3 regions of the Saccharothrix coeruleofusca genome follow, and region 2 is predicted to be linked to each of the others. Evidence: riboswitches for the same ligand, from Rfam matches in the RefSeq annotation. Region 2 holds a riboswitch; each other region holds the start of a gene.
What was found. Region 2 has a riboswitch for cobalamin ahead of cobN (cobaltochelatase subunit CobN). Riboswitches for the same ligand answer to the same signal wherever they lie in the genome.

Region 1 (3,266 bases), 3.6 Mb from region 2:
CGTTCACCACGCGCAACGGCCGGGAAGTCGTCGACTTCACGCGGCCGCGCGGACATCTTCGCGTCGACGCGAACCTGCTCGGTGGCTGGCCCGCGATCGAGGGCACGCGCATCGGGTTCGACACCGTGGCCGCCTTGGTGGAGGACGGCTCGCTCACCGCGGAGGACGTGCACCACTACTACCCGTCCGTACCCGTGGAAGCTGTTCCCGACGCCGTGAGCTTCGCCGATTCGGTAGCCGCGGCCAGGAGCGGCGCGGCGTGAAGTTCTTCATCGATGAAAACCTTCCCCACAGTCTTGTCGGTCCCCTCGGGGTGCTCTTCCGCGAGCACGGATTTCATTCCTGCCACAGTGAGGGATTGACCGGGGTTCAGGACATCCCGTTGTTCCAAGTGCTGAGCGCGGGCGGTTTCACCGCGATCATCACCAAGGACGCCAGGCAGGTTCGTGCGAACGACGCCGAGCGGCGAGCCCTCCACGACTGCGGAGTGCACTGGATCGGAGTGCGCCAACCCTCGGTGGGTGGGCTCAAGCTCATGGCCGCTTGGGTGGCCGGTCTGACGGCGGCCATGCCCCACATCCTCGACCGCCTCGGCCAAGTGAGCACGCCGTCCTGGTTCAGGGTCAACGGGATTCCCCACGAGGCCAGTCAGCGCATGACGTCCGGTCCGCTGCTCGGATGACGGGAGTCGTCACCTGCCGCAGTCGGTGTCCGGCAGCGTGACGGCCTCGCCGCCTGCGCTCCGCACCTGCAAGTACCACCAGCGCGGCCGTAGCGAGCGCATGGCCACTACCCGCGTCGGTGGACGCGGACGCGGGTAGTGGTTAGCGGCCCGTGGGACGGGGGCGGGTGGTACTTGCAGACGAGAGCGCCGTCACGTTCCCGGTGGTTCGCAGGGCGGGGACTTGGTCGCAGCCGGGCGAGGTGCGACGATGCCTGGGCTGTGAGGGGTGCGCGAGGAAGCCGGTGAGAGTCCGGCACGGTCCCGCCACTGTGACCGGGTGACGCCGGGAGTCAGGAACTCGGCCCCCGAGTCACCGAACCGGACACGGGCGTGGACACCCGAGGAAGGACACCGCCGCATGGGCGCGCGTTTCCCCTTTTCCGCTGTCGTCGGCCACGACGACCTCCGCTTGGCCCTGTTGCTCAACGCCGTGCACCCCGGTATCGGGGGAGTGCTGGTCCGAGGGGAGAAGGGAACCGCCAAGTCGACCGTGGTGCGCGCGCTGGCCGCGCTGCTGCCCGAGCTGGAGGTGGCGGCGGGCTGCCGCTTCGGCTGCGACCCGGCCGCGCCCGCGGACTGCCCCGACGGCCCGCACGGCGGCGGCGTCGAGCGGCGGCCCGCCCGGCTGGTCGAGCTGCCGGTCGGCGCGACCGAGGACCGCCTGGTCGGCTCGCTGGACCTGGAGCGCGCGCTGACCGAGGGGGTGCGCGCCTACCAGCCCGGACTGCTGGCCGCCGCGCACCGCGGGGTGCTCTACGTCGACGAGGTCAACCTGCTGCACGACCACCTGGTGGACCTGCTGCTCGACGCCGCCGCGATGGGCCGCGCGCACGTCGAGCGGGAGGGCGTGTCGGTGTCCCACCCGGCGTCGTTCCTGCTGGTGGGCACGATGAACCCGGAGGAGGGCGAGCTGCGCCCCCAGCTGCTGGACCGCTTCGGCCTCACCGTGTCGGTGCGCGCCGCCCGCGACGTGGCCACCCGCACCGAGGTGATCCGGCGCAGGCTGGCCTACGAGGCCGACCCGGAGGGCTTCGCGGCCCGCTGGGCCGAGCGGGACGCCGAGCTGGCGGGCCGGATCGCGGCGGCGCGGGCGGCGCTGCCGGGCGTGCGGCTGCCCGACGCCGAGGTGCGCCGGATCGCGGCGGTCTGCGCGGCGTTCGAGGTCGACGGGATGCGCGCGGACCTGGTGGTCGCGCGCACCGCCGCGGCGCACGCGGCGTGGCGCGGGGCGGCCGAGGTCGCCGAGGAGGACGTGGAGGCGGCGGTGCGGCTGGCGCTGCCGCACCGCAAGCGCCGCGACCCGTTCGACGAACCGGGCCTGGAGGAGGAGCAGCTCGCCGACGCGCTGCGCCAGGGCGCGGAGCACGCCGAGGAGCCGGACCCCGACCCGGAGGACGACCCCGACGGCGGCGGTGACGGACCCGGAGGCGGCGGCGAGTCCACCGGGGAATCCGCCCAGGAGTCCACTTCGGACGGTCCGAGCCCTGAACGGCCCGACGGCGGGGGTTCCGGCTCGGGGGAGCGCACGCACGCCCCGGCCCCCGCGTTCCGCGCCCGGCTGCTCCAGGTGCCCGGCGTCGGCGAGGGCGCGCCGGGCAAGCGCTCCCGCGCCAGGGCCCGCACCGGCCGCGTGGTCCGCCCGTCCGCCTCGGACGGCGGCGGCCTGCACCTGGTCGGCACGCTCGGCGCGGCCGCGCCGCACCAGGCCGCGCGCGGCCGCAGCGGCCCCGGACTGGTGCTGCGCGGCGAGGACCTGCGGCGGTCGGTGCGCGAGGGCAAGGAGGGCAACCTCGTGCTGTTCGTGGTCGACGCCTCCGGCTCGATGGCCGCGCGGCAGCGCATGTCGGCGGTCAGCGGCGCGGTGGTGTCCCTGCTGCGCGACGCCTACCAGCGGCGGGACAAGGTCGGCGTGATCACCTTCCGGGGTGCGGCGGCCGAGGTCGCGCTGCCGCCCACCGGCTCGGTCGACGCGGCGGCGGCCCGGCTGCGCGCCCTGCGCACCGGGGGCCGCACCCCGCTGGCCGACGGCCTGCTGCGGGCCCGCCGGGTGCTGGAGTCCGAACGGGTCCGCGACCCCCGGCGCAGGCCGCTGCTGGTGCTGCTGACCGACGGCCGCGCGACCGCCACCGGCGCGGGCGGCGACCCGGCGGCCGACGCCCTGCGCGCGGCGGGCCTGCTGGCCGCCGACGGCGTGGCGGCGGTGGTGGTGGACTGCGAGCGCGGCCCGGTGCGGCTGGGCATGGCGGCCCGCGTGGCCGCCGCGCTGGGCGGGGTCTGCCTGCGCCTGGAGGAGTTGTCCGCGGACCAGGTCGCCGGCGTCGTGCGCGCCGCGCGCGCCGCCTGAGAGGGGAACGCCATGCCTCAGGGACAGCCGTCCTCGGTGCCCGTCGACGGGCTCACCACCCGGCAGCGCCGCAACCGGCCGCTGGTCGTGGTGCACACCGGCGAGATGAAGGGCAAGTCCACCGCCGCCTTCGGCCTGGCCCTGCGCGGCTGGAACCAGGGCTGGTCCATCGGGGTCTTCCAGTTCGTGAAGTCGGCC
Region 2 (3,266 bases):
CTGACCGGTGGGCGCCTGCCCCAGCACGTGCAGGCCGTCGCGGATCTGCACGTCCTTGATCTCGCACAGCCAGCCGTCCACGTGCAGGATCAGCTCGTCGAACTCCGCGTCGTGCGGCCGGTCGGAGATGCCCAGGTCGTGGTCCAGCTTGGCGGCCTGGATCAGGGTCCAGATCTGCGCGCGGATGGCGGGCAGCTTCGCCGGGTCCATCGCGGCGATGGTGCCGTGCTCGTCGAGCAGCTGCTCCAGCCGCGCGATGTCGCCGTAGCTGTCCGCCCGCGCCATCGGCGGCACCAGGTGGTCCACCAGCGTGGCGTGCGCGCGGCGCTTGGCCTGGGTGCCCTCACCGGGGTCGTTGACCAGGAACGGGTAGACCAGCGGCAGGTCGCCCAGCGCGGCGTCCGGACCGCAGCCCGCCGACATGCCCACCGTCTTGCCAGGCAACCACTCCAGGTTGCCGTGCTTGCCCACGTGCACCACCGCGTCCGCGCCGAACTCGGCCTCCAGCCAGCGGTACGCGGCCAGGTAGTGGTGGCTGGGCGGCAGGTCCGGGTCGTGGTAGATGGCGATGGGGTTCTCGCCGAACCCGCGCGGCGGCTGCACCATCACCACCACGTTGCCCGACCGCAGCGCGGCCAGCACGATCTCGCCGTCGCGGTCGCGGGAGCGGTCCACGAACAGCCCGCCCGGCGGCGGTCCCCAGTGCCGCTCCATCTCCTCGCGGAGGTCCTCGGGCAGCGTGGCGTACCACTCGCGGTAGCGCGCGGCGGGCAGCCGCACCGGGTTGCCCTGCAGCTGCTCCTCGGTCAGCCAGTCCGGGTCCTGGCCCCCGGCGGCGATCAGCGCGTGGATGAGCGCGTCGCCGTCGAGGTCGTCCACACCGGGCAGCTGGTCACCGATGTCGTAGCCGCGCTCCCGCAGCGCGGCCAGCAGCCGCACCGCGCTGGCCGGGGTGTCCAGGCCCACCGCGTTGCCGATCCGGGAGTGCTTGGTCGGGTAGGCCGAGAGCATCAGCACGACCTTGCGCTCGGCGGGCGGGACGTGCCGCAACCTGCCGTGCCGCACCGCGATCCCGGCCACCCGCGCGGCCCGCTCCGGATCGGCCACGTAGACGGTCAGGCCGTCCTCGTCGACCTCCTTGAAGGAGAACGGCACGGTGATGATGCGGCCGTCGAACTCGGGGATGGCCACCTGGGTGGCGGTGTCCAGCGGGGACAGACCGTCGTCGTTGCCGTCCCACGCGGCGCGGCTGCTGGTCAGGCACAGCCCCTGCAGGATCGGCACGTCCAGCTCGGCGAGCGCGCCCACGTCCCAGGCGTCCTCGTCACCGCCCGCCGAGGCGGCAGCGGGCTTGGTGCCGCCCGCGGCGAGCACGGTGACCACCAGCGCGTCGGCCTCCCCCAGCCGCGCCAGCAGCTCCGGCTCGGCCGAGCGCAGCGACGCGCAGTAGACCGGCAGCGGCCTGCCGCCCTTGGCCTCGATCGCGTCGCACAGCGCGTGCACGAAGGCGGTGTTCCCGGCCACGTGGTGCGCGCGGTAGTACAGCACCGCGATCGTGGGGCCGTCGGTGGCGGGCTCGGGGCGTTCCAGGACGCCCCAGGTGGGGGCGGGAGTGGGCGGGGCGAAGCCGAAGCCGGTCAGCAGGACCGTGTCGGACAGGAAGCGGTGCAGCTCGGCGAGGTTGTCCGCGCCGCCGTGCGCGAGGTAGGCGTGCGCCTCCGCGCACACGCCGCCGGGCACCGTGGACAGCTCCATCAGCGGGGCGTCGGGGTTCTGCTCGCCACCGAGCACCACCACCGGGCGCGGGCCCGCCAGCAGCCAGTCCAGCCCCTCCTCCCACATCCGGCGCCCGCCCAGGATGCGCACCACCACCAGGTCGACCCCCTCCACCAGGGCCGGGAGGTCGTCCACGGCGAGACGGGCGGGGTTGCCCAGCCGGTAGTCGGCGCCGCTGGCGCGGGCGGAGAGCAGGTCGGTGTCGGAGGTCGACAGCAGCAGGATCACGTGCGGGCTCCATCCCTCGGGGGTCCTCGCCCCAGGTCGTAGGGGACGGCGGAGCGGAGTTCCTGACTTCCGGGGGCTGCCCGGTCACAGTGGCGGGACCGCGCCGGATTCGCACCGGCTTCCTCCTGCTGCTTCGCCGTTCGAAGAGCACCCTAACCGGCCCGACGCGGTCCGGTCGCCCCCTCACCCATCCCACGGGCACTCCGTCCAGATCCTGAACCGAGCGTTCCGGCCCCGCGAGTCGAACGCTCAGGTACCGCGAGTCGAACGCTCAGGACCCCTGAGTTCGTCGTTGGGGTGGGTCAAGGACGGTCGGCAAGTACTACCCGACGGGGCCGGGAAGGCCGGTAACTACTACCCGAGGTGTGGGGGAAGCGCCGCGCAGAGCGCGAAAGTGCGGGTCGGAGGGCGCGAATGTTGAATTCGGGGTGCCTGAGCGTTCGACTCGCGGGGGCGACACGCCCGACACGCCCATAGGCGGGTGGCACTGGGGGTGGGCGGGTTGTCCGGATGCGGGGGGCGATGTGATCGCGAGTTAGAGTCCAGACCATGTCCGCTGATCGAGTGCGCCCCGACGCCTGCCCTGGCGCGATTGACGTGCACCTCGCGGCGGATGGCGGGCTGGCCCGGATCAGGGTGCCGGGCGGGACCCTCGACGCGCGCCGGTTCGACGCCGTGCGACTGGCCGCGCTGGAACTGGGGGACGGCTGGATCGAGCTGACCTCCCGGGCAAACTTGCAGGTCAGAGGCTTGCCGCCGGGAGCGGAGCACGAGTTGGGCGCACGGCTGGCCGAGGTCGGCCTGCTGCCGTCGCGAACCCACGAGCGGATGCGCAACATCGTCGCCGCGCCGCTGGAGGACAACCAGGCGCTGGTCGACGAGATCGACCGGGCGCTGTGCGCGGTGCCCGGACTGGCCCAGTTGCCCGGCCGGTTCCTGGTCACGGTGGGCGAGGCGGTCGCGGGCCTGGGGGGCGATGTCGGCCTGGTGGGTGACGCCCTGCTGCTGGCGGGCCGCGACTGCGGACTGCGCGTGACCGATCCCGTGGCGGCGGTCGTCGCGGCGGCGGAGCGGTTCCAGGAGATCCGCGGCACGGCCTGGCGCTTGTCCGAAGTGGACGGTGGTGTGGCCGACATCACGGACGCCATCGGTGGTCCGCGCGGCGAACCGGTCGACACCGCTGTGATCCCGGTCGCACCGGGACCGGTGGGCGACCGGGTGGTGGCGGGGGTGCCGCTGGGACGGTTGAACGCCCGCCTGCT
Region 3 (3,266 bases), 2.0 Mb from region 2:
AGCCCCGTGGAAGGTGTCTGGGTGGATGTGGAGGACGTGGTCCTCGTAGGCGAGTTCGTCTCGCCTACCAGCCGCCGACGGGACCGGATCGACAAACCCGCGCTGTGCGCGTCGGAAGGTGTCGAGTACTACCTGTTCGGTGAAGCGGATCTACGGCGGCGGTTCGCCTCGCTGAGGCTGTCCGCGCTCCGCGACGGCGTCTACCAGGTGGTCGCCGACGCCCGGTCGGGTGAGCGGTTCGAAGTCGATGACCCCTTCGAAATCTCGCTCGACCCGACCGAACTGCTGGACCTGTAGGGCTGCGCTCAGGCCGAAGTCAGGCGGGTCCGGCGGGTGGCCGGGTCGACGAGCAGGCCGAAGGCCAGGCCCAGCCCCAGCCACAGGGTGGCGGTCTCGGCCAGCGAGGCCAGCCGGAACTCCCACAGCAGCCCGGCGGGCACGTCCGCCGGGATCTGGTCCGGACCGGCCGGGAACACCACCAGCAGCACCACCGCCGCGGCGACCACCGCCAGCGCCACCGCGGTGAACCGCACCGGCTCGGCCAGGTGCGCCAGCCGCGCCGCCAGCACCCCGGCGCCGTGCACGACCAGCAGGCCCGCCGCGATCAGCCCCAGGTAGAGCACCGTCCGGTACTCCACGGTGGACCCGTCGCCCACCCCCGGCGGGTTGGCCGGGTACTTCACCGCGGGCATCAGCGCCGCCGCGCCGAACAGCGCCGCCGACAGCGCGACGCTGCGCGCGAACGGCGACCGCCGCGGCAACCACCGCCGCGCGCCCGCGTGGGCGGTGGCGAACAGCGCGCCGAGCGCGACCCCGACGACAACAGCGGCGAGCACACCACCGACCACCTGCGTGCCGCGGCTGACCAGTTCACCGTGCTCGTGGCCGTCCCCGACCTCGCCACGCGCCTGTTCGACCGCCAGCGCCGCGCGGATCGGCGCCTCCACCACGACCAGCCCGACCAGGCCCGCGAGCACCCCCGCGACCCCGCCCGCCGCCAGCCCCCGCAGCAGCACACCCCTGAACGAGTTCACCTCGCCCGCCCGTCCTGTAGCTCCACGCCGAACCACCCGAGCAGCCACCACGGCAGCCACACCGACCAGGCCACGTCAGTGGCAGGGGACGCCGAGCGCGTGGCGGCCGTCGTGGAAGAACTCGTGGACGACTTCGGCGGCGTGGCCGAGGGCGAGGCCGTTCTCCTGGAGCACGACCCAGGTCACCGCCAGGGCGAGCAGGGCGACGGCGTAGGCCCACCGGGGCAGCGCCGGGGAGAGCGGGTGCGAGGGGCTCGTCATGACCGATTCCTCCATGCCTCGTGGAAGGTCTGCAACAACGGCGCCGCAGCCGGTCTCCTGGCTCCCGGATCAGTGCTTCTCCCGCGTCTTCCCAGCCGCGCGGTGCGGCCAGTGACGTGCTCGGCGGGTTGGCTCCCCGGTCACAGTGGCGAGGACCGCGCCGGATTCCCACCGGCTTCCCGTCCACCGCGGCCTGCGCACGATAAGGGGCCGGGCCGCGTGCGCACAACGGGTGACCGGCGATGTCACCTCTGTAGCCGCGCGCGATCACCCCCGGAGGGCAGTGGGCAGTCACCGCACGTGCCGCCGCCGTCGAGCCGGTAGTACAGGCAGCAGCTGCGCCTGCGGAACGCGACCTCGCCGGGGAACGGGATGAAGTCGCCCGAGCCGGTGAACGGCGGCTGCGCGAGCATTCGCCGCCCGATGGCCACGCACTGCTCCGCCTCGGCGGCACCGCTGCGGCTCAGCGTGCGCAGGGCGCCCGCGATGGACGAGGCCGCGTTGCCCCACAGCAGGCCGCGCGCCACCGGGGTGACCCGGCGGATCGCGTCCACCACCGGTTCCAGGGCGTCGGCGATGCCTCCGCCCTCCACCGGGTCGGCGATCCTGACCCGCAGGCCGTCGGCGCTGTGGTGCCACCAGAGGTTGGCGGGCCGGATGTCCGGTGCTGCCCGCCCGGTGACGTGCGCGGCGACCACCGGGCACAGCAGCCGGGCGGTGTAGCCGAGGAAGAACAGCGACGCCGCCACGCGCGGTTCGCCGGTCCGGTAGCGCCGGGCGATCGCGTCGAGGGTGGCGGGCAGGGCGTCGCCGTCGAGCAGGGCGTCGCCGGACAGCCAGCTCGGGTCGGGGCGGCCGACGTCCAGGGCGAAGAACGGGCTGATGCCGCGGATCTCGCGCAGCGTGGTGAGGACTCGGGCGAACTGGGACACGCGGTCAGTCTGCCGTGCGTCCTCGGGCGGGTCCTACGGCACGTAGAAGGTCAGCAGGTCCGCGCGCACCGGTGGGAACAGCGCGCGCATCAGGGTGGCGTTCGGGCCGGGGTAGACGTCGGGGTGGCGGGCGGCCAGGCCCTGGATGCCGTGCGGGCCGAACAGCAGCGACGCGACCAGGTCCGGGGCCACGCCCGCGCCGCCCACCGCGGCCGGCCCCTGCATGGTGCCGCCCGCCCGCACCGGGCCCACCTCGCCCGCCGCGAACGGCAGGCGGACGTGGGAGGAGAAGAACGACACGACCGCCTCCCCGTCGGTGAGGCCCGCGCCCGCCAAGCGGGCCGACAGCACGGGGCGCAGGTGCTCCAGCAGCGCCACCGGGTCGGCGACCCGGACGTAGTAGCTGGCGGCCTCCTCCGGCGCGGGGCCGAGGAACGGCGCCAGCGCCTCGCCCGCGACCGTGCCGGGGCGCTCGGTGACCTCGGCCGCACCGGTCAGCGCCAGCAGGGCGCGGGCCGCTTCGGCGTCCACGGCGGCGACCTCGGTCAGGTGCGCCTCGGCGGTCCGGCCCGCGGCCACCGGCACGCCGTCGCGCTCGACCAGCCACTGCGTGCTGGCCTGGTGCGCGACCAGCCACCGCCACCGCGCGGGCGAGTGCGGCATCCGCAGGTCCGCGCGGGCCTGCTCGGCGTCCTGGAGGGCGGCCAGGGTCGGGATGTCGGCGGCGGTGGCCTCGCGCAGCAGGTGCCCGGAGGACTCCGGCCGGGTGGCGACCGGCCGGGTGGCCGGGATCGGGATGGCGTAGGTGTAGCCGAACCGCCGGTAGAAGTAGGGGATGCCGAGCATCACCTGGACCAGGTGCCCGCGCGCGGCGGACCGCTCGTGCGCCCACGCCATGAGCCCGCGGACCAGGCCGCGTCCCTCGTGCTCGCGGTGGGTGGCCACCAGTTCGACCTGTCCGGCCGGGATTTCCAGGCCGTCCAGCACCAGCGTCTCGTCCAGCAGCGTCGCGGTGGAGACCACGCGGTCGCCGTCCACC

Region 1: another riboswitch for cobalamin. It lies ahead of JOF41_RS23100 (putative cobaltochelatase); the one in region 2 lies ahead of cobN (cobaltochelatase subunit CobN).
Region 3: another riboswitch for cobalamin. It lies ahead of JOF41_RS15755 (CbtB domain-containing protein); the one in region 2 lies ahead of cobN (cobaltochelatase subunit CobN).

Annotation. Positions count from the first base shown of each region.
Region 1 is NZ_JAGINV010000001.1:5,158,673-5,161,938, reverse strand. It holds gene JOF41_RS23110 (DUF433 domain-containing protein) at 1-263, shown strand, start outside; gene JOF41_RS23105 (PIN-like domain-containing protein) at 260-682, shown strand; cobalamin riboswitch at 923-1,044, shown strand; gene JOF41_RS23100 (putative cobaltochelatase) at 1,083-3,068, shown strand; gene cobO (cob(I)yrinic acid a,c-diamide adenosyltransferase) at 3,081-3,266, shown strand, end outside.
Region 2 is NZ_JAGINV010000001.1:1,511,534-1,514,799, reverse strand. It holds gene cobN (cobaltochelatase subunit CobN) at 1-2,004, opposite strand, end outside; cobalamin riboswitch at 2,040-2,174, opposite strand; gene JOF41_RS07185 (ferredoxin-like domain-containing protein) at 2,554-3,266, shown strand, end outside.
Region 3 is NZ_JAGINV010000001.1:3,496,318-3,499,583, reverse strand. It holds gene JOF41_RS15765 (Uma2 family endonuclease) at 1-297, shown strand, start outside; gene JOF41_RS15760 (CbtA family protein) at 306-1,034, opposite strand; gene JOF41_RS15755 (CbtB domain-containing protein) at 1,110-1,295, opposite strand; cobalamin riboswitch at 1,326-1,501, opposite strand; gene JOF41_RS15750 ((2Fe-2S)-binding protein) at 1,541-2,227, opposite strand; gene JOF41_RS15745 (GNAT family N-acetyltransferase) at 2,261-3,266, opposite strand, start outside.